4 regions of the Novosphingobium mississippiense genome follow, and region 4 is predicted to be linked to each of the others. Evidence: predicted binding sites of a transcription regulator. Region 4 holds the regulator's gene; each other region holds the start of a gene.
The links. The regulator LexA, encoded in region 4, represses DNA repair genes until DNA is damaged. The targets are predictions, from matches to a motif close to GTTCCNCNCTTGTTCT.
Positions count from the first base shown of each region.

Region 1 (5,554 bases), 760 kb from region 4:
ATGTCCAAACCTCCTTTTAAATCCGGCGGCCCGAAGCGTGGCGGCGGCGGCTCGCGCGATGGCTCCTTCCGGGACGGGCCGCGCAGTGGTGGCTCCCGCGGTAACAACCAGCGCAGCGATGCCCCGCGCGGTCGTGGCGATGGCCGGCGCAGCGAAGATTCCGGCAACGCCCGTCGCGACGACAGGCCCACTTATTCAAGCGGTTCGCGAAAGCCCGATGGCGGCAAGTCCTTCGGCAGCCGGCCCTATGGCGAACGGAAATCCGACGCCTATCGCAACGACGAGCGCCCTCGTGGCGACCGCAATCGTGACGAGCGCAGCGGCGGTCACCGTGACGACCGGCGCGATGATCGGCGCGACGGGCAACGCGGTGACCGGCCCGCATACGGCCGAGGCCCGCGCAAGGCCGATGACGGCAAACCCTTCGGCGGCCGCCCTTATGGCGAGCGGAAATCCGGCGAATATCGCAGCGATGACCGCCCCCGGGGCGACCGCAATCGCGACGAACGCAGCGGCAGCCAACGTGATGGCCACCGTGATGGACAGCGCGACAATCGGCGCGATGATCGGCGCAGCGACGGGCCTACGTACAGCCGTGGCCCGCGCAACAAGGCCGAGGATGGCAGATCCTTCGGCAGCCGGCCCTATGCCGGCCGGTCGGAACGTGATGGCAGCGCCTTCCCCCGCAACGACCGCTTCCGTGACGAGCGCCCTTCCAGCGAACGTCGCCATGAAGAACGTCGCCCTCGGCCCGTCCGCACGGCGCCACGCGCTGCCGCGCCCACGGCCAAGACGGCGGGAATGCCGGTGCGCGAAGGCGAACGCATCGCCAAGCTGCTGGCCCGTGCCGGTGTCGCCAGTCGCCGCGAGGCGGAACGCCTGATCATCGAAGGCCGCGTGCGGCTGGGCGAAGATCTGATCGAAACGCCCTCCACCGTGTTGCCCAACCTGCGCGGTGTGACGGTCGACGGCAATCCGGTGCGGGAGGCGGAGGAAACCCGTCTCTTCATCTTCCACAAGCCGTCGGGCCTGATCACGGCCGAGCGTGACCCGATGGGCCGCCCGACGATCTACACCGCACTCGACAACGCCCTGCCCGATGGCGCCGGCCGGGTGATGCCGATCGGCCGCCTCGACCTCAATACCGAAGGCCTGCTGCTGCTGACCAACGACGGTGAGTTCAAGCGCCAGCTGGAACTGCCCGCCACCGGCGTGCCGCGCACCTACCGCGCGCGCACCTTCGGCGACATCACGCAGAGCCAGCTGGAAGACCTGATCGAGGGAATCGAGATCGATGGCGTGATCTATGGCAAGATCGACGCCAACATGGAGCGCCGCACCGGGCGCAACCAGTGGATCGAAATGACCCTGACCGAAGGCAAGAACCGCGAAGTGCGCCGCGTGCTTGAGCATCTGGGCCTGCAGGTCAGCCGTCTGATCCGCATTTCCTACGGCCCGTTCCGCCTGCTTGACCTGCCCAAGGGGCTGGTCGTCGAAGTCAGCGAGCGTGAGTTGGAGAACTTCCGCCGCACGCTGGCCCAGAACAGCGCGAAAGCCGCGCCGAAGGACGGGCCAAAGGATGGAGGCGAGGCATGAAGCCCGCCAATGTGCGGACCGGCCTGCGCATCGTCGCAGGCGAATGGCGCGGCCGCAAGCTGGCAACGCCGGAGGGCGACACCACGCGCCCAACGGCCGACCGCACGCGTGAGACGCTGTTCTCCATGCTGGCGAGCCGCCTTGGCACGTTCGAAGGGCTGAAAGTGGCCGATCTCTTCGCGGGATCGGGCGCGCTCGGGCTTGAGGCGCTGTCACGCGGCGCCGCGCACTGCCTGTTCGTAGATCAGGATCCCGGCGCGATCCGGGCGATCCGCACCAATATCGCCAACTTGCACGCGCAAGCGCAGAGCGACGTGCGTGCCGGGTCCGTCCTCTCGCTGGGCGCAGCGAAGGACACGCTGGACCTTGTCCTGCTGGATCCGCCTTACGACACCGGCGCGGGGGCGGTTGCGGTGGACAAGCTGAACCGGCTGGGCTGGATCGGTGACCAGACGTGGATCAGCCTCGAAACCGGGCGCGACGAGAATGTGTCGATCCGCGGCTTCGAGGTCGAATCCACGCGTGACGTCGGCAAGGCGCGGCTGCACATACTGCGCCGCACCCCCGACTGACCGCCGTTACTCTTGCGACAGAAGACTACTTCTTCTTGTGGCCGGATGACTTCTTGGTCGCAGCCTTGTGCGTCATCCCGATCTGGCTGGGATTGATGCAGCTGTCCTTCACCGTCGAAGAACAGACCTTGTAGGTCTGGCCATCGATGGAAACCTCGGTCGGTCGGCCACGGCTGTCACGCGCCGTTACGTCAGCCTTCTGCGGCGCGGCGTCCTGGGCGATGGCGATGGCTCCAAGCGGGGCCACGACGGCGGCGGCAGCAAGTATAAGCAAGTAGCGGGACATCCGGATTTCTCCATCTGATGAGACGAACCCCGCCCGGTGAAATACACCGGGCGGGGTTCGGTTCCAACTATACTTTTCCAACCATGCTTTTTGGGGCCAGTCAGACGCCGCCGCGATTGCGGCAATTGTCCGTCACCGTCTTGCTGCATTTCGGATAGGTCTTGTTCATGGCCGTTGCCGGCGGCGGCGTCAGCGCGCCCTTGTAGGGGCCGCCCTGATAGTTTTCGTCCGCGGGCATGGCCGGTGGCACCGACTGTGCCGCCATCTTGGGATCGGGCACGCCGGTGGTGGGCATCCCCTCACCCGGAGGGTTCGCCTGCGCCGCCGGTGTCGTGGGCTTCTGCCCATTAAGCTGCTGGGCCACTGCGTTCCACGCGACCTGCTGCTGTTCCGGGCTCATCTTGTAGATCTGGCCGCGCTGGTCCGGCGTCAGCGCCCAATAGCCGCGCTGCTGCTCTCCCGTAAGGTTCCAGAAGTAAGCCTTGTATTCCGGAGTCCACGAATCGTAGTCGGCCTTCATGTCGGCCGGCCAGGAATCGTAAGTGGCCTTCTGATCGGCCGTCATGGCCCCGGAATCGGACGGCGCGGCCGGCGACGGTGGCGCTTCCGGGGCGGGGTCGGTATCTCCCATAGTGCTCTGGGCAAGGATCGGGCCGGAAAGTGCCGCCAGCGAAAGCGCTGCGACGCCGGCCAGAAGTTTCGTAACCATGGCATCTCTCTCCATGTTTATCGCTATGCGAAATCGACGCCCGGCCCCGGGGATTGTTCCGGCGATGCGACGAAGCGACCTTGCGCCACGACGCCCCGTTCCCTAGATGTTCACGGGTGAACGATCTGCAATCCTCCCAGCCTGACGCCTCTTCCGACCCCTTGATCGAGGGGCTGAACCCGCCCCAGCGGGAGGCGGTGCTGACCACGGAAGGCCCGGTGCTGATGCTGGCAGGCGCAGGCACCGGAAAGACCGCGGCGTTGACGCGCAGGCTGGCGCACCTCGTCCGCAGCCGGCTTGCCTGGCCGAGCGAGATCCTCTGCGTCACCTTCACCAACAAGGCCGCGCGCGAAATGCGCGAACGTGTGGGGCACCTGATCGGCCCTGCCGTTGAAGGGATGCCTTGGCTTGGCACCTTCCATGCGATCGCCGCGAAGATGCTGCGCCGCCATGCCGAACTGGTGGGGCTGCAACCGAACTTCACGATCATCGATACCGACGATCAGCTTCGCGTCCTGAAGCAACTCATCCAGGCCGAGGGGCTGGACGAAAAGCGCTGGCCCGCCCGCCAACTGGCCGGCTGCATCGATCGCTGGAAGAATCGCGGCCTCAACCCCGCCGACCTCGATGCCGGGGAAAGCGAAGCCTATGCCAACGGGCGGGGGCAGAAGTTCTACCAGCTCTATCAGGATCGCCTGAAGACGCTGAACGCCTGCGATTTCGGCGATCTGCTGCTCCACATGCTCAACATCCTGCGCACCAATCGCGATGTGCTGCAGCAGTATCAGCAGCGCTTCAAATACGTGATGGTGGACGAATATCAGGACACCAACCAGGTTCAGTACCTCTGGCTGCGACTGATCGCGCAGGAGCGCAAGAACATCTGCGTGGTGGGCGACGATGACCAGTCGATCTACTCCTGGCGCGGCGCCGAAGTGGCCAATATCCTGAAGTTTGAAAAGGATTTCCCGGGCGCCAAGGTGATCCGGCTGGAGCAGAACTATCGCTCCACCCCGCAGATCCTGGCCGCCGCCTCGGGCCTGATCGGCGAGAATACGCAGCGCCTGGGCAAGACCCTGTGGACCGAGCGCCACCCCGGTGAGAAGGTGCGCGTGATCGGCGTGTGGGACGCGCCCGAGGAAGCACGCCGCGTGGGCGACGAGATCGAGCGACTGGAGCGCGAAGGCGCACCGCTCGACCAGATCGCCATCCTCGTGCGCGCGCAGTACCAGACGCGCGAGTTCGAAGACCGCTTCATCTCCATCGGCATGAAGTACCGCATCGTCGGCGGCTTCCGCTTCTATGAGCGCGCCGAAATCCGCGACGCCCTCGCCTATCTGCGCGTGATCGCACAACCTGCGGACGACCTTGCTTTCGAGCGGATCTACAACGCGCCCAAGCGCGGCCTTGGCGCCAAGGCGCTGGAAGCGCTGCACACGCTCGCGCGGCGCCGGGGCATTCCGCTCGCCATGGCCGCGATCGAGATTGCCGATACCGACGAACTGCCCGCCCGCGCACGCAACACCTTCCTCTCGCTGATGCGCGATTTCGCGCGCTGGCGCGACCTGTCGGGCACCGAAAATCCGGCCGATCTGATGCGCACCGTGCTGGATGAAAGCGGCTATACCGACGCGTTGCAGGCCGAAAAGACGCCCGAAGCTGCCGGTCGCCTCGAAAACCTGGTCGAACTCGCGCGCGCCATGGAGGAATATGAAAGCCTCGGCGATTTCCTCGAACACGTCAGTCTCGTCATGGACAACGATGCTGCTGCGGACGAGGAAAAGGTCACCATCATGACCATGCACGCGGCCAAGGGGCTGGAGTTCGACAACGTGTTCCTGCCGGGTTGGGAGGAAGGCGTGTTCCCCTCTCAGCGGGCGATGGACGAAGGCGGACTTGCCAGCCTGGAGGAAGAGCGCCGCCTCGCTTACGTCGCCATTACCCGCGCGCGGCGCAAGTGCACGATCCTTCATGCCGCCAACCGCCGCATCTATGGCCAATGGACCAGTTCGATACCTTCGCGCTTCATTGCGGAACTGCCGGAAGATCACGTGGATGCGGAAACCACGCTGTCGGGCGGCGCCTCGCTCTGGCGGGCGCAATGGACCGAAATGGCGGATCCCTTTGCCGAAGTCGCCCGCGCGCAGCCGGCGCGGACCTTGACGCGCGGCCCGGGGTGGCAGCGCGCAGCGGCGCAGGAATACGATCCCAAACCGCGCCGCATCGCCGAATCGACACGCAGCGCCGCCAGCTTCGCAGCGAAGCCGCGCACCGATATCGAGATCGGCGCCCGCGTCTTTCATGAAAAATTCGGCTACGGCAAAGTCACCGGGCAGGAAGGCAACAAGCTGGAGATCGAGTTCGAACAGGCCGGCGCCAAGCGCGTGCTGG
Region 1 is NZ_CP147001.1:2,144,455-2,150,008, forward strand. It holds gene WBP06_RS10255 (pseudouridine synthase) at 1-1,596, shown strand; gene rsmD (16S rRNA (guanine(966)-N(2))-methyltransferase RsmD) at 1,593-2,168, shown strand; gene WBP06_RS10265 (hypothetical protein) at 2,194-2,454, opposite strand; gene WBP06_RS10270 (hypothetical protein) at 2,555-3,163, opposite strand; gene WBP06_RS10275 (ATP-dependent helicase) at 3,280-5,554, shown strand, end outside.
Region 1: WBP06_RS10275 (ATP-dependent helicase) is a predicted target of LexA. The motif match lies at 3,261-3,276, and genes of this name have one in related genera.

Region 2 (5,554 bases), on a different replicon from region 4:
GCTTTTCAAGGCACGCTTGGTATCATAGGCCTTCACGCCCATCCCTTCGGAACCCAGCCGCAAGGTCTGGCGCCCGAACCTTGTATTGATCTCGTCGAGCGCGGCCAGCAGCTTCGGCGACCGGGGATCGGGCGCGGCAAACATGTCGAGCTGCCCCTGCGCCTCCTGCTCCAGTCCCTCGAGCATCACACCGCACTTGGTGTAGACTGCGCCAACCTCGAACATGGCCTCGGCCATCCTGCCGGCCATGCCGGCAATGACGCGCGGATCGTTGCTGGCAGGCGAAAGCCGCCCGACGCGCGAGGCCGAAGGCGCGTTCGGCTTGAAGCGACTGCCATGTGCGAAGGCAATCAGGCGGCTCGCCTGCAACCGCTGGTTACGGATTTTCTCGGCCGCGCGTACGGCGCGCCGCACCATGGCTTCACGCAGCGCCTCGACGTCCCGAACCGGTTCGCCAAAGTTGCGCGTGACCGCCGTGGACTTTAGCGCAGCCGGCTCCGGCTCGAAATCGCTGCATTCGATGCCGTTGAGTTCGCGCACCAGCCGCTCGAGCACGACCGTTCCCACGTCGCGCGCCACTTTTGCGGGAAGTGCAGCAAGCTCGCCAGTCGTCCGGACGCCGAGCGGCCGCAGTCGCTTCGCCAATGCAGGTCCGATGCCCCAGACTTCCTCGATCGGCCAGGCCGCCAAGAGCCGGCGCCGCAGGCCTTCGTCATGCAGATCGACGACCCCGCCCCATACCTTTTCGGACGCCTTGGCGAGGGCGTTTGCCACTTTGCTGAGTGTGCGGGTCGGCCCGAGGCCAATGCGGGTGGGGAGGCCTACCGAGCGCTTGACGGCCGCGCGGACACGGTGCGCCATTTCGACGTCGCCGAGGCCGCTCGGCAATACCGGCAGACGAAAGAAGGATTCGTCGATCGAGTAGATTTCGACCGTATCGGTGAACTCGGCAATCACCGCATTGAAACGCCGGTTCATGTCCGCGTAGAGCTCGTAGGACGAGGAACGGCACTGGATGCCGTGCCTCGCCACCGCATCGCGGATCTGGAACATGGGCGCGCCCATGCGAATATGGAGCGCCTTGGCTTCAGCCGAGCGCGCGATGGCGCAGCCGTCCCCGTTCGAGAGCACGATGAGCGGCACACCGCGCAGCGAAGGATCGAAGACGCGCTCAGCGCTGCAGTAGAAGTTCTCGATGTCGAGGATGGCCCAGGTCATGGGCTAAGCCTGAAGGTTGCGCACGCTCGCGCGCACGACGCCCCAGACTTCCACGGTCTCGTCCGCCACGACCGGCTCGTAGTGCATGCGGCTATTGCGCGCCTCGAGCATCGGGACACCGTGGCGAAAGCAGAGTTGGCGAACGACAAAACCGCCATCGACCACGGCAATGACGATGCGCCCGTTCACGGGCTTGGCATCCCTGTCGACCACAACGACATCGGAATCGAACAACCCCGCATCGACCATGGACTGCCCGCTCACCCGGAATACGAAGCTGGCAGCGCGATCGAGCCGGAGCAGCTCTACGAGATTGATCGCGGATTCTTCCCAGTCCTGGGCCGGCGAGGGAAAGCCGGCGCCGGCTGCGCCTATAACGCGAAGGCACCACTCACGCGGCAGTTCGCCGAGCGGCAGAGGAATCGAAGGGGGCAAGGCAAAGCCGGAAGACATGCCGTCCCAATAACGCGATTCGGAACATATTGGGAACATAAGAAAACGACGACGGAGCAATTTCGACGGGTAAACGTAAGCGTCCGGTCTCCGCGAATGGAACATGCTTTTGGGTTTCGTTCCGGAAGACAACGGGCGTTCAGTGTGGGGAGTTGCTGAGAGGTCATCCCGGAGCCACGATTTTCGTTGCGCTGTTGATTGGATCGGAGGCAAGCAGTGGAAATGCGGCCTGCGATTTTATTGTTGATGCTTATGGCGATCAGCGGATGCAGCCATCCCGCCGATCGCTACGCGAAAAGATTTGTTGAGTGGGACGCGCGTTCTGATGCCGAGAATGTTGCCGGTGCGCGATGCAATAACGAGTATAAGCTGATTCCTGGCCGATCTGGCTTGCTCGCGGAGGACTATGAGTGCCTGACCACGTCGTTAGGATCGGTGGCGCGCTGGCGTCGTCTGTCTGAAACAGATCAGGGGCCGCGCTTTATCGATCTCTCCTCAACGCAGCGGCATGGCGACGTTGCATCCGTCGACACCGAGTTGAGGATGGAACCCGTTATAAAGCGACGCGAACACTTCGATTGCGCTAGGCGGATGATGCTCGTCGACACCTATATCGTGACGGATTTGCACGACCCCAAACTTGTCCCATCAGGTCAAGATTGGACGCCAGTTACTCAAACTGGAGACGGCGTAACGATGCTGGAAATTGCATGCGGCAACGATCAGACCATGAACCACCATTAGGTCCGTCACCGGATAATTGGCGGCCTCATCTCAAGTGACTCGATCCGTTGCCTTCCACGCCCAAGGCAACAGTTCATCGATCCGGTTGATGGGATGGCCCTTGCCGATGCGGTCAAGCACGTCGGCAAGCCATTCCTGCGGATTGACGCCGTTGAGCTTGGCCGTCTCCAGCAGCGAATACATGGCGGCGGCGCGCTCCCCGCCGCAGTCGGCTCCAGCGAACAACCAATTTTTGCGGCCTATGGCTATGCTCCTCAGGGCATTCTCCGCCGGATTGTTGTCGATCTCCAGCCTTCCGTCCTCGGTATAGGCAAGCAGTTGCGACTTCAGCTTCACGGCATAGCGCAGCGCCTCGGCCAGCGGTGACCGGGCTGAAGCCCTGGACAGCACCTCGTCGGCCCAGACGAAGAAATCCAGTGCCTTGAGCTTCGAGAGCTTGCGAGCCTTGCGGCGGAAATCCGCTGGTTCACGCACGATCTGCCGCTCGACGTTGTAAAGCTCGGCGATCATCTGCAGGCCTTGGAACGCGGCCGAGTTCGGATCCGCCTTGTAGACATCGTTCAGCTTGCGCCGGGCATGCGCCCAGCAGGCGACAGGCGTAATCGCCCTCGGCTTGCGATCGGGTGCGTAGAGCTTCTCGAAACCGGCATAGGCGTCGGCCTGCAGGAATCCTGCGAAGGTCGCGAGGTGCTCGCGCGGGCGCTCGCCCTTGCGATCGGGACTATAGTGAAACAGCGCCGCCGGTTTGTCGAGCGGGCTCCATCGCCGGTTGTCGCGCAGATAGACCCATAATCGTCCGGTCTGCGTTTTGCCGGTGCCCGGCGCCAGGACCGGAACGGGCGTGTCGTCGGCATGGAGCTTGGGGCTGGCCATGACGTGATCGGCGATCCGGTCAACCAGCGGCTGCAACAGCCAGCTTACCTGGCCCAGCCAGTCGGCCATGGTCGAACGGCTGATCTCCAAGCCCTCTCGGGCATATATCTGTGACTGGCGGTAGAGCGGCAGGTGGTCGGCGAACTTGGAGACGACGACATGGGCGAGCAGGCCGGGGCCAGCACGGCCGCGCGGCACGGGAAGTGCGGGAGCTGGCGCCTGACTGATCGCATCGCAGCGATTGCAGGAAAGCTTGGGGCGGACATGGCGCACGACGCGGAAACGGCCGGGGACATACTCCAGCACTTCGGTCACGTCCTCGCCGAGCTTGCCCATCGTGCCGCCGCAGACGGAGCAATCACCGGCATCGGGGGCGGCGTGGACCACCTCATCGCGGGGCAGGTGTTCTGGCAGTGGCGCGCGGCGCGGCTTGCGGGCCGGAGCCTTGCCCGGCGCATCCTCGGGCACATTGCCCTCGATCACGCACTCGGTATGGGCCTGTTCGGCTTCCAGATCCTCCAGCGTCAGTTCGAGCTGATCGGCCTGCGAGGCAAGCCGTTCAGAGGACTGGCCGAACTTCATGCGCCGAAGACGGGCAAGCTGGACCTTGAGCTTCTCGATCTGCAGTGCGGTCAGCTTGATCGAGTTGTGGGCCGTCTCAAGCTGTTCGCGGGTCTCATCATGGGCGGCCCGCTCGGCTTCGAGCGCCTGTTCCGAGGCAGCCAGGCGCGCTTGCATCGCTTCGAAAATCGCGCGCAGTTCAGCCGGATCGGTAGGGAGTTCGAGATCGCCGGGAGACACGCTTCTCCCTAGCAGAATCGCTTCACCGCCCCTAGTAAAAAGCCCAGAATTACTCCGATTGTTGCCTCAAATCTGCACCGGCAGGCGCGGTGGTTCAGGCGCCACCGTGCGCCGCCAATCCATCGCCTCGATCAGCAACGCGAACTGCGCCGGAGTCAGCACGACACCGCCCTCCAGCAACGGCGGCCAGACGAAACGATGCCGCTCCAGGCGCTTGGCGAAAAGGCACAGGCCCGTGCCGTCCCAGTGCAGCGCCTTCAGGTAATTGCCGCTCTTGCTGCGGAACAGGAAGACGTGACCGCCGTAAGGCTCGACCGCAAACAGCGGCCGTACCAGCGCTGCCAGGCCATCGAAGCCGAGCCGCATGCTGACCGGCTTGCTCGCGAGATAAATCTTCGTCCCCGGCGCCAGCGAGATCATGAGACATCCCGCAACGCACGCAGCACGCGTGCCAGCGCCTTCTCGTTGACATAGCTGTCCACTGAAAGGCGCGTGCCCCCGGGCAGGTCGATGTCTATCGAACCGGGCCGGGCACCTGGATAGGGGCGAACAAGTTCTTCCGCAGGTGTCGGCGTCAGGGGCGATGGAGGAGGTGTCGATAACGGCGGAGCCACAGGGCTACCGGTGCCTTCGGGCACAGTGCCATAGGAAATGAACTGGACCGGTTCGCTGGCAATCTTCTCTGCCTCCCGCCGCATCCGCCTCCAACCGTGGATCAGGCTCGGTGAAATCCCCAGCAGCTTCGCAACCCCCACGATTGTCGCGCCGGGCTCATCACACTTCGCCAGGATCGCCGCTCGTTCCTTGTCCGAGTATCGCCGCTGCCGCTCAACACCCGTGATGACCTCGATCCTGTCCAACGCACTCTCCTTACGCAGTGCCGAAGGACACTCCTGATGGAAAGCTCATCGCGACCGGGCACTATCGACGCAACACGGCCCAGACCGAGCGCTTACGGGTAAACCGATCAACCCGCTGTTAAATCACGCTTTTCAGATTTCCGCTTGGGGTTGCCGCGTCGGGAATATCGGCCCTCTCACGACCATCTTTGCTGGATCGTAGGGCCGCTGCAGCGAAACGATCTCGTCGTAGCTGCCGCGCAGCCAGGTCGTCACGTCACCTGGATCGAGGATGGTCACCATGGCCTTCGGGTGGATAGGCGCGACCAGTGCATTGGCATCGCAGGTCACCATGGTGAAGCCGTTGCCAGTCTCGGTCCTTTGCCAGAAGCCTCCAACGGCAAACGCCGGCTGGTCGGTGACTGCAAACCACATCTCGCCCTTAAGCGGCGGCTTGCCATCACCGAGATCGTGCTTTTCCGGCGTAAACTCGCAGAATTCGGTGAGCGGCACGATGCAGCGGTTTTCCGGCTTCTCCGCGAGCCGGCGCCATTGCGGCAGCGAGAGCTGGCGCACATTGGTCATCGGCCAGGCCGCCTTTCCGCCGAGCACGTCCCAGGTCATGA
Region 2 is NZ_CP147003.1:1,536,648-1,542,201, forward strand. It holds gene WBP06_RS25220 (Y-family DNA polymerase) at 1-1,218, opposite strand, end outside; gene WBP06_RS25225 (LexA family protein) at 1,222-1,671, opposite strand; gene WBP06_RS25230 (hypothetical protein) at 1,888-2,415, shown strand; gene tnpC (IS66 family transposase) at 2,446-4,026, opposite strand; gene tnpB (IS66 family insertion sequence element accessory protein TnpB) at 4,156-4,509, opposite strand; gene tnpA (IS66-like element accessory protein TnpA) at 4,506-4,949, opposite strand; gene WBP06_RS25250 (SOS response-associated peptidase family protein) at 5,082-5,554, opposite strand, start outside.
Region 2: WBP06_RS25225 (LexA family protein) is a predicted target of LexA. The motif match lies at 1,693-1,708, and genes of this name have one in related genera.

Region 3 (5,554 bases), on a different replicon from region 4:
TCCATCGACAATCGAAAACCGAAACTTGGTCTGCTGGGGATGACCCAAGCGAACCTTCAGGTATTCCGTAAAATACTCACGCAGAATCCGATGCTTGCGCCGCGAGTGCTCCTCAAGCGTTGCACCATCGACCCATTCGTACGCCTTTTCGACCATTCGCCCCCAGCAGCCCTTCTCAGATATGCATTTGCGCTACCTGGGGCATCTCGTCCCAGGTCTGCCCTCGATAGATCCGGCCGTTGGCCTTCTTCGAGCGCCGCTTATTGTCCTTCCCCCAGGTTCCCCATTGCTTGAAGAAGAATGCCGTATCGTAATCGCAACATTGCTCATGAATCTCGTCAATCCATTCCTCACGGATTGGCCGCGCCGATCGCCCGCTTTCACCGCCAACGATCGCCCAATGGATACCGGAGAGATTGACCGGTCCAACGGACCCAATCAATGGCTCGAACGAGATGAAGCGGATTGAGGCAGGAACCTGGCGCAGATAATCGATCCGCGCTGCGGCGTCGGCATCCTCGACACTGGTGCCGAGCCAGACGTTGGGCAGCACCACGCCCGGCATCCGGCCAAGTAACTGGACCATACGCTCGGGCCGCTTGGTGAGTATCTGATAGGAATGGCGCGGCGTCTCGCGCATGACCCGCCAAACTTGTGCAATGAAATCGTCGCTGACATCGTCGTGGAACAGATCGCTCATCGAATTGACGAAGATCTTGCGGGGCTTTTTCCACTTCCGCGGAATGTCAAGCGAAGCGTGGTCCTCGCGCGCAGTGCCAGTCCAGATGGTGCGCTTGCCGCTCTTGCGTGTGAGGCCGACATATTTCTCAATCTTCATCGCCTCCAGCCGGCGTGCCATCTCCATGGCATAGCAATGGGTGCAGCCTGCCGAAACAATCGTGCAGCCAGCTACTGGGTTCCAGGTCGCGTCCGTCCATTCGATTTGCGTTTCAGCCACGGCCCCGCTCCCACGTGCTTCCTGACTCTGAGATAACTGCCGTGAACAAGGTCTCAGCTAAAGCGATGCCCCGTCCAAACTGACGACTCGCATTTCTCACCGATAACGGAAACGTGAACAACCGAGGTGGTGACGAGTTTGGAAACATAGGAAATTCGCATTGCCAGACAGGAAACACCTGCATTGCCAGCCTTGTCGACTCGTGTCACTTCGATAATTGTCGGCTTGGTTTTGCAAGCGTTGCCGCCGACGTGCTGGCGGAGCGCGGACCGGATAAGGTCTATCAAGCGCGACTTGCCCCTTCCACCACACGCTCGCTCAAGCTGACCGATAGCCGGCGCCTCGGCGGTTAGCCCCGATGCGATCTGACTCATAGCGTCCATCGAAAAGTCAGAGGGAAATCGGATGATGTAAAAGCCGTTCGCGTCATTCGTTGCCCTATTAGTCCCTTGGCGTGCGGGCGCACGTCTATTTCAGCGTTGTACCCTGTAGTCGTCGTCGGGCACCTGCTTGCGTTGCGCCCAGTCGAGAAACTTAAGCGTTCCACTTGCACGCAGCTCCGCCGCGAGGCGGGCCAGCCGCCGCCGGCGCACCCCATGCTTGGCCAGGACAGCTGGCCAAACGTCGCCATACCGGACTGATGCTGGACCTTCAGGGATCATAGCAATCAATGCGGCGCGCGCCGCCACTTCCTGTTCCGCCATCCACTTCGCGGCAAACTCGTTCCCGGTCGGGGTGCCGGCGAACATGTCGTCCATCAACGTCGCTTGCGCGCGCTTATCGGCCTTGAGCTGGTCACGGACCAGATCCTGCGCTTTAAGAGCGTCGTGCTGGCATTCGCGAAAGACTTCGATCCCGACATCGCTTCGGGTCGCATAGATAAGCGAGTAGAACGTACGATCCTTCGTGGGATATAAGACCGGCGTTTCCATGACGTGCGGATACCGACCGAGCCGAGCAATCACTTCGCTGATAGCCGACACCAGGACGTCCTTCCGCGCGTTCGCGCCGCGATCCATCGGATCCGCGGCAAGTTCTGCGAGTTGCTTCCTCCAGTCCGTCGCAGGAAGTAGGGCATCGAGACCCGCCTGGATCGCGGGTTGGTCCATCATCGCGAACCGGTTGATGAAATCGAACATGAAGTTGAGCACGACTTCGGTGTTCGATCTACCGATGAGCGGCGCCACTGCGCTCATGTCGATCTTCCACCCTTTCGGGTCCATCAAAACGAAGGTGAATGCACCGGGTGGTATCGTCTTTATAAGGTCATCGACGAGAGGAACGAACTCACCCGAAAACGTCTTGATCCGAATGTCCGGATAGAGGGGAATGACCTCCAGCAGCCTACGATATGCCTCTGGATCGCGCTCGACGAGCAGCGCTGTCATCGTGACGTCCACCCCCTTGATGCGCTTCCACTCCGCCTTAGCCCTTCGAAGAGCTTCTAGAGCGATGCCGAAGGACGTATCTTCAAAACTCTGTCCCTGATCCTTCCATGGACCGCTGAAGCCGTCGATGTAGACCACGTCCCGGTAGACGCTCGCGACCTTGAACACCAGCCGCTCGACGTAGTCGGCAAGGAAATGGTGCTTCACATAGGCCTGTTCGCGGCCCGCGTAATTCGACAGATGGGGACGCATCAGGCAGCCCGCGACTCAACAGCCACAGGAAGTTCGTTCCACTCCCGCCCGTCAAGTTCGCGCCCGCCGGACTTGGGCCGAATGCCGCCCCACTGCTTAAAGAAAAAGGCGACGCCTTGGGCTGCGCACTGGTCGCGTACCTCGCGCGCCCATTCGATCGCCATCGGGCGCGCCCCCGGTCCGCTCTCACCACCCGCGATGACCCAGTGAATATCGGAGAGGTCGACCTTACCGATGGCGCCGATCAGCGGCTCAACGGATAGGAAGCGAACACCCGCGGGCGACTGGCGGAGGTGGTCGATGCGCGCGCACGATCCACCGTTCTCGACTGAGACACCCAACCAGATGTGTGCCGGTGGTGAGGCATGGCGGTAGCGGCTCCTGAGATAGTCGCGCATGAGTGAGCTACGCTTCGTCAGCACTTGGAACACGTGCCAGTCTGCCTTCTCCATAGTCTCAAATACACGATCAATGAATTCGGACGGCACATGCTTGTGGAACAGGTCGCTCATCGAATTGACGAAAATCATTCGTGGACGCTTCCACGCCAGCGGCTGCTCCAGGCGTTCGGGCCGTAGGATCAAGTCGAAGCCGTGTTCAAAAGGATGCCCAGGAATATCGCGCCAACGTTCAGAGAAGCGCTCGGCATAGCAATTGTCGCAGCCAGCGGTGATCTTCGTGCAACCCGTGACCGGATTCCATGTCGCATCAGTCCATTCGATTGCGCTGCCGTCTGCCATTCCACCCCCCATGAGAACATATACAGAACAATGCCACAGCACTATTCGCGTTGCAACGCCGATGCGCCATCCCGCGTAAGCGTCCGATTTTAAAGGTCGGTCGCAGAAAAATGCCCCCCTAACCGCTGTTGCATGGTAGGATGCTATCCAGTCTCGGAGGTTGGCGCATGACCTTAGTCATCATTGCGGTTCTCTTTGCTTTGGCGCTTTGTGGCCTAGCTCGATCGGCTAATGCCCGGTTCCGCCTTGAAGATCGATTGCCGATGCAGTGGTGGCTAGACGGGAACGTGACCTGGTCGGTGCCGCGGCTAGTGGCCCTCGCTTTTATTCCGGCGCTGGCATTCTGTGTGCTTCTGAGTTTTGTCGTTTTGTCACTCAACATGCAACCGAGGCCAGGCCAAGAGGGCATGGTAGTTCCGACACTCATCGGGATTGGTGCTTTGTTCGTTCTCATCCAGCTTCTTCACTTCTGGATGATCGACAAGACTCTCCGCAGGAACGGCAGCTGACCACTCAAAATGGGCGCTCACTCCAGCGGGGTGGGCCAGTTCCACGGTAGCAATTCATTGACCCGGTTGATCGGGTGGCCCTTGCCGATGCGATCGAGCACATCCGCGAGCCACTCCTGCGGATTGACGCCGTTAAGCTTGGCCGTTTCGAGCAATGAGTACATGGCGGCAGCTCGCTCACCGCCGCAGTCGGCGCCAGCAAAAAGCCAATTCTTCCTGCCGAGGCAGATACTCCGCAGGGCATTCTCCGCCGGATTATTGTCGATCTCCAGCCTGCCGTCGTCGGTGTAGGTGAGCAGTTGCGGCTTGAGCTTCACGGCATAACGCAGCGCCTCGGCCAGCGGCGACCGGGCCGATGCCTTGGACAGTACGTCATCGGCCCAGACGAAGAACTCCAGCGCCTTGAGCTTCGAGAGCTTACGGGCCTTGCGACGAAAATCCGCCGGCTCACGCACGATCTGCCGCTCGACGTCGTAAAGCGCGCCGATCATCTGCAGGCCCTTGAGCGCAACTGAGTGCGGATCCGCCTTGTAGACATCGTTGAGTTTGCGCCGCGCATGCGCCCAACACGCGACGGGCGTGATCGGGGCTGGCTGGCGATCACTCGCGTAGAGGCGCTCGAAACCGGCATAGGCATCGGCTTGCAGGAAGCCTGCGAATGTCTTGAGGTGCTCACGCGGTCGCTCGCCCTTGCGATCGGGGCTGTAGCGGAACAGCGCTGCCGGCTTGTCCAGATGGCTCCATCGTCGGTTATCGCGAAGGTAGACCCATAGTCTGCCGGTCGCCGTCTTCCCGGTCCCCGGCGCTAATACCGGGACGGGTGTGTCGTCGGCGTGGAGCTTCACGCTGGCCATGACGTGGTCGGCGATCCGATCGACCAGCGGCTGCAGCAGCCAGCTTGCCTGGCCGAGCCAGTCCGCCATGGTCGAACGGCTGATCTCCACGCCCTCGCGAGCGTAAATCTGTGACTGGCGGTACAGCGGCAGATGATCGGCAAACTTGGAAACGATAACGTGGGTCAGCAGGCCGGGACCAGCACGGCCGCGCGGCACAGGAAGCGCCGGGGCCGGTGCCTGGCTGATTGCATCGCAGCGGTTGCAGGACAGCTTGGGCCGGACATGACGGACGACGCGGAAGCGGCCGGGGACATATTCCAGCACTTCGGTCACGTCCTCGCCGAGCTTGCCCATCGTGCCCCCACACGCGGAGCAGCCGTCGGCATCCGGCGCTGCGTGCATGACCTCGTCGCGAGGAAGATGATCGGGCAGCGGAGCACGGCGAGGCTTGCGAGGGGCAGCCCTAGCCGGGGAATCTTCGGGCACATGCCCCTCGATCACACACTCCGCATGGGCATGCTCGGCCTCGAGATCCTCCAGCGTCAACTCGAGCTGGTCGGCCTGAAGGGCAAGGCGTTCCGATGATTGACCGAACTTCATGCGCCGGAGGCGGGCCAGCTGGACCTTGAACTTCTCGATCTGCAGCGCCGTCAGCTTGATCGAGTTTTGAGCAGTCTGAAGCTTCTCGCGGGTCGCGTCATGGTCCGCCCGTTCGGCTTCCAGCGCCTGCTCCGAAACAGCCAGACGTGCGCGCATGGCCTCCGCAAAAGCGCGCAGTTCTGCGGGATCGGTAGGGAGTTCGAGATCGTCGGGAGACACGCTTCCCGTTAGCAGAATCCGGCCTTCCGCCCAAGCAGAAAGCCCGGAAATG
Region 3 is NZ_CP147003.1:1,513,145-1,518,698, forward strand. It holds gene WBP06_RS25090 (three-Cys-motif partner protein TcmP) at 1-156, opposite strand, end outside; gene WBP06_RS25095 (DUF5131 family protein) at 176-958, opposite strand; gene WBP06_RS25100 (hypothetical protein) at 1,012-1,332, opposite strand; gene tcmP (three-Cys-motif partner protein TcmP) at 1,432-2,598, opposite strand; gene WBP06_RS25110 (DUF5131 family protein) at 2,598-3,338, opposite strand; gene WBP06_RS25115 (hypothetical protein) at 3,506-3,847, shown strand; gene tnpC (IS66 family transposase) at 3,865-5,439, opposite strand.
Region 3: WBP06_RS25110 (DUF5131 family protein) is a predicted target of LexA. The motif match lies at 3,352-3,367, and genes of this name have one in related genera.

Region 4 (5,554 bases):
ATGGTGCCTGGCCGAACTTTGCCCGAAACGCCCGGGCGAAGGCTTCGGGCGTTTCGTATCCGGCATCCAATGCCGCATCGATCACGCGCGTGCCCGGCCTGAAGGCAAGTTGCATCCCGGCGCGATGCAGCCGCGAAAGCTGCACAAAGCGCTGAAGCGGCATCCCGCACAGCGCGCGGAACTGGCGATGAAAGTGATACGGAGAAAACCCCGCCCAAGCTGAGACCGTTTCGAGATCGAGTGCGGGATCCGGTTCGGCTTCAATCCGCTCCACCACGCGCGCCATCCGTTCGAGATAACGGCGCTGGAACAGCTCAGATGATTTCGAGGTTTGCGTCATGGCCACCGTATTGGCACGAATGGAGCAGGCCAGCCTGACCGATCTTGCGGAATTTGCCTTGCCGTCCCTGTCCTACGGTGGCGAAATCTGCCATCGCAATGCCATGACCTGTCGCCCGTTCCTTATTGAAAGCGCGAAAATCCGCCAGTTCGGCGTCGATCGCCTTTTGACTTCTGGACCGTGTCAACTGTGTCAACCGACCTGTCACCTTGTAACGAGCCTCCCGAAATGACCAAGAGCCTCACCCACATCGATTCGGATGGCACCGCCCGCATGGTGGACGTCGGCGCCAAGGCAGAAACCCAGCGCCTGGCCATCGCATCGGGGATCATCACCATGACCGCAGATGCGCTCGAAGCGATCCGCGCCGGCAACGCCCCCAAGGGCGACGTACTGGGAACGGCACGCATCGCCGGCATCATGGCGGCCAAGAAAACATCCGAACTGATCCCGATGTGCCACCCGCTGCCGCTTGATGCCGTCAACATCGATTTTCGTTTCGAGAACAATGGCATCCGCGCCATCGCCACCGCCTCGCTCACGGGCAAGACAGGAGTTGAAATGGAAGCGATTACAGCCACTTCCGTATCGCTCCTGACAATCTATGACATGGCCAAGGCCCTCGACAAGGGCATGGTGATCGGCGAGATTCGCCTCATCGAAAAGCGCGGCGGAAAGTCCGGCGTGTGGATGGCGGCCGGCACGATCTGATGACCGGACATCCCATGCTCACGCTCGAAGAAGCTCAGGCCCAATTGCTCCGGCTCATCGAACCGCTACCAATCGAGCGCGTCGATGTCCCCGGCGCCCTCGGCCGCTATCTGGCCGAACCCTTGCTCGCAAGACGGACGCAACCCGCACATGACGTCTCGGCGATGGATGGCTACGCGGTGTCCGAAGGCGACATCTCCGGCCCGTGGCATGTCGTGGGTGAAAGCGCAGCCGGGCACCCTTACGATGCGGCCGTAACGCCGGGGCAGGCGGTGCGCATTTCCACCGGCGCCCTGCTCCCCGTCGGAGCGGGTGGCGTCATCCTGCAGGAAGACGTCAGCCGCGATCAGCATCGCGTCACGCTCACCGGCGAAGGCCCCTCTCCGCTGCATAAGCATGTTCGCCGCCAGGGAATGGACTTTCCCGAAGGCCAGGAAATCCTTCCCTCAGGCACCCGCATCGGCGCAGCTCAGGCCGCACTCGCGATCGCCGCGGGACACAGGCATCTGCCGGTTCGCAGGATACCCCGCCTCGTTGTGATCGACAGCGGGGACGAACTGGCCGCTGATCCAGAATGCTGCGAACCGCACCAGATACCCGCCAGCAACGGCGCGATGCTCGCCGCAATGGCGCAGAGCCTTCCGGTCGAAGTCAACCGAATCGGCCCGGTGAGCGACAATCTCGACGCCTTGATCCACGCCTTCGAATCCGCTGGCGATGCAGACATCATCGTCACCAGTGGCGGTGTTTCCGTCGGTGATCACGATCTTGTCCGCCCCGCACTGGAAGCATGGGGTGCGGATCTGGATTTCTGGCGCGTGGCAATCCGGCCGGGCAAGCCGCTGCTCGTCGCCCGCAAGACACATGGCGCCCGCCAACAGATCGTCATCGGATTGCCCGGAAATCCGGTTTCCAGCCACGTCACCGCATATCATTTCATGCTGCCTGCTCTTCGCGCATTGCTCGGCGCAAATCGGCCTGCGCCTATGCCGTTGCTAAGCCGGCTGGCCACACAACTGCCGCCCTGTGGCAATCGGCGCGAATTTCTGCGCGGCCTTTGGGATGGAGAAACCGTGGCCGTGCATACCCTCCAGGACAGTGGCGCGCTGGTCTCCTTGGCCACAAGCAATATCCTTATCGACCGCCCTGCCAACGCACCTGCAGCGCAGCCCGGCGATCCGGTTTGGGTATACTTGCTCCAAAATGGCGGTATTGCTTGACGTTACCGGATTCGTTGCTTAATTGTTCCCTCATTGTTCGCGAACGAACCTCCATGTGTTCCTCGCGAAAGGAACAGGCCGCCGATCGCGGCCATGCAGGTGAGGCAGCCAGATGTTGACGCGCAAGCAGCACGAATTGCTCCGGTTCATACAAGTGCGCCTGGAAGAGAGCGGCGTCTCGCCCAGCTTCGAAGAAATGAAGGATGCACTGGACCTCAAGTCGAAGTCCGGCGTGCATCGTCTAATTTCGGCGCTGGAAGAGCGTGGCTTCATCCGCCGCCTGCCCAACCGGGCCCGCGCTCTCGAAGTGCTTCGCCAACCCGACGACGTTACCAACAAGGCGCCTGCCCCTGTGGCACCGCGGGAAGCGCCCGTCGCACTGCGCCCAGCACCGCGCGCGCCCGAGCCGGCCAACGACGTGATCGAGATTCCGCTGCACGGCCGCATTGCTGCTGGCGTTCCGATCGAGGCTATCGAAGGCCAGTCGATGCTGCCGGTGCCGGCAGCGCTGCTGGGCTCCGGCGACCATTACGCGCTTGAAGTATCTGGCGATTCGATGATCGAGGCGGGCATTCTCGATGGCGACCTTGCGCTCGTTAAGCGCACCGATACCGCGCGTGATGGAGAAATCGTGGTCGCGCTAATCCGTGGCGAGGAAGCCACCCTGAAGTATCTGCGCCGCGACGGCCCCAAGGTTCGGCTCGATCCGGCGAATGCCGCATATGAAGCGCAGATCTATGGTGCCGAGGAAGTGCAGGTTCAGGGCAAGCTGGCAGGTATTCTGCGCCGATATCACTGAGAGACAGCGACTCTGGCGGCATGAATTTGTCGCCGGAATTCCTTACAGGCTCAAGGCTGGTCGCATTTCTCAGGGATGCCACCAGCCATGATCCCCTTGGCTCTGGGCAACCGTTCGCAACACCTGCCCCTTCAGATCTATGGCGATGCCACCGGTCTGCTTCAGCATCGGGCGATCAATCTTCAACCATCGGGGCTTGCAGCCTTGCGGCAATGAACGATCGGCAATGACGATGTCGGCGCGATCACAGGCGCGGGCCAGCGAAGGGATCGGGACATAGGCGTCGCTCCGCGCGATCAGAACATGCCACGCCCTCCCACCTCGCTGAAGGGTCGCCGCACAAAAGTCCTGATTGCATCGCACCTGAGGCTGCCCGGCGAGCGGAAGCGGAGCTTCATGCTGCCCGGCGGCCTCCATCAGATTATCGAGAGCGTAGCCGCTCTTGCTTTCCCGCAGCACGGCCAGACGTTTACCATCAACGGCCATGCCAATGTAGTGGCCATCGCTACTCACCAGAATGTCGGGCGGAACGACAAACGCCAATCCAACGACACCTGCAATCGCCGGGATCAGGCCAAAGAAGCGCTCTTTTCCCGACCACAAGGCCAGCCATAGGCCGCCAGCCACAAAAAGCAGGAAATGCGGCGTCCCCATGACCGGAAGCAGGCGAACCGCCCCCGGAAGGTCCGAGACGACATGAGCCAAGCCGAGAAGCAACGCTATCGCGTGATCGGCAAGCCACCACAACGGCGCCCCAAGGCCGACGATGTCGAGAATGAGCGCCATCGCCACCAGCGGCATCACTGCGAAAGTCGTCAAGGGAATTGCGACAAGATTGGCCAGCGCGCCGTACATGCCCGCCCGGTGGAAGTGATAGAGCGCGATCGGCATCAACACCAGGTCGATAGCCACGCCGGTCACCAGCATAAGCGCCAGAGAACGCAGCACTCGCATCGGCACGCCTTCGTCGCGCGGCGCCATCCACCGGCGCACCGGCCCGGCTTTCGCCACCACGATCAGTGTCAACACCGCGGCAAAACTCATCTGGAAACTGGGGCCGACGATGGACTCCGGCCACAACAGCATCACGATGAATGCCCCCGTCGCCAGCATACGGACCGACAGAGCCTCCCGCCCCAGCAGCAACGCCCCAAGCACCAGCAATGCGCCCGCACACGATCGCACGGTGGGCACCTGCGATCCCGTCAACAGGGTGTAGCCGATTCCCGCCAAGCCACCCAATCCCGCAGCCACGATCGGAAGGCGCCATCGCAACGCAATCGCGGGAAAAGGCGCCAACAGGCGAATGGCAAGAAAGTAGACGGCACCTATCACCGCGCTGACATGAAGGCCGCTGATCGAAAGCAGGTGCGCCAACCCAGCGTCACGCATCGCACGGGCGTCATCTGAAGCGATCGCGCCCATGTCCCCGGTTGCGAAGGCTATGGCGATGCCCGCCTTGCTACCCGCAAGTCTGGAGCGGATGTGCCCGGAAAGATCGGAGCGCCAAGCGGCCAGAACATCGGCGCGATCACCCGCCTCCAGTTCTTCGACCGGCGCGAGTACCCGCCCCGAAGCGGAAAGCCCCGCAAACCATGCCGCACGGGCGAAATCGTAGCTGCCCGGCAACATCGGTGCCGCCGGTGGAACCAGCCTGCCGCGGAACCGGATCAATGCGCCCGTTTCCAACGATCGACCGTTTGCGACGCCGATCTCGTCAGGCAGACTGACTCGCACCTTGATCGCCCTGCCGCTGCTCGGCTCTCGCATAGCCACGGTCAGACGGTTCTGACCAAACGCCGGCATTTCCTCGATCGCGAGCACCCGAGCCTCAAACGTGCCAGACAGAGGGCGTGGAATCGGGGCCGTGCCGATCGTCGCGGAACGCCCCCACGCGGCCAGGCAACCAAGCGCCAGAACAGCCATCAACGACATGATGGCGAGGCGCAGGAGCGGAAAATCCTCCCGACTGTGCCGCCAGACGCCGAGTCCGATTGCAGCCACCGCACAAATTGCGCAAAATGCAATCCACCAACGTGGGTCGGGCATGGTAAACCACGCCGAAATTCCGGCCCCAAAGCCTACCGCAAGCCATGGCCCACGGTCGAAAGTGCAGTTCGAAAGAAAACACTCGACACCAGCCAAACTGCTCGACATGTGGCTCTGGCTGATCCATGGGCGATGCTGCAATGCAGCGGCTCCGGCGAGGGCCGGAACATCGGGATCATCGGTCGTGGCGGCTAGGCTGGCCATGGCTGACATAAGGACGGAAGGTAAGAGCAATGGCAAGCGGCAGCGCATCGAGCGGACAGGCGGATGGAAAGACCGTCGTCACGCGCTTTGCCCCCTCGCCCACGGGTTTTCTCCATATCGGCGGCGCCCGCACGGCGCTGTTCAACTGGCTCTACGCCCGCCACTTCGGCGGCAAGTATCTGCTCCGCATCGAAGACACCGATCGCGCCCGTTCGACGGAGCCGGCGATCG
Region 4 is NZ_CP147001.1:1,386,013-1,391,566, reverse strand. It holds gene WBP06_RS06530 (GyrI-like domain-containing protein) at 1-340, opposite strand, end outside; gene WBP06_RS06525 (hypothetical protein) at 315-536, opposite strand; gene moaC (cyclic pyranopterin monophosphate synthase MoaC) at 569-1,051, shown strand; gene WBP06_RS06515 (molybdopterin molybdotransferase MoeA) at 1,066-2,271, shown strand; gene lexA (transcriptional repressor LexA) at 2,384-3,070, shown strand; gene WBP06_RS06505 (ComEC/Rec2 family competence protein) at 3,140-5,323, opposite strand; gene gltX (glutamate--tRNA ligase) at 5,353-5,554, shown strand, end outside.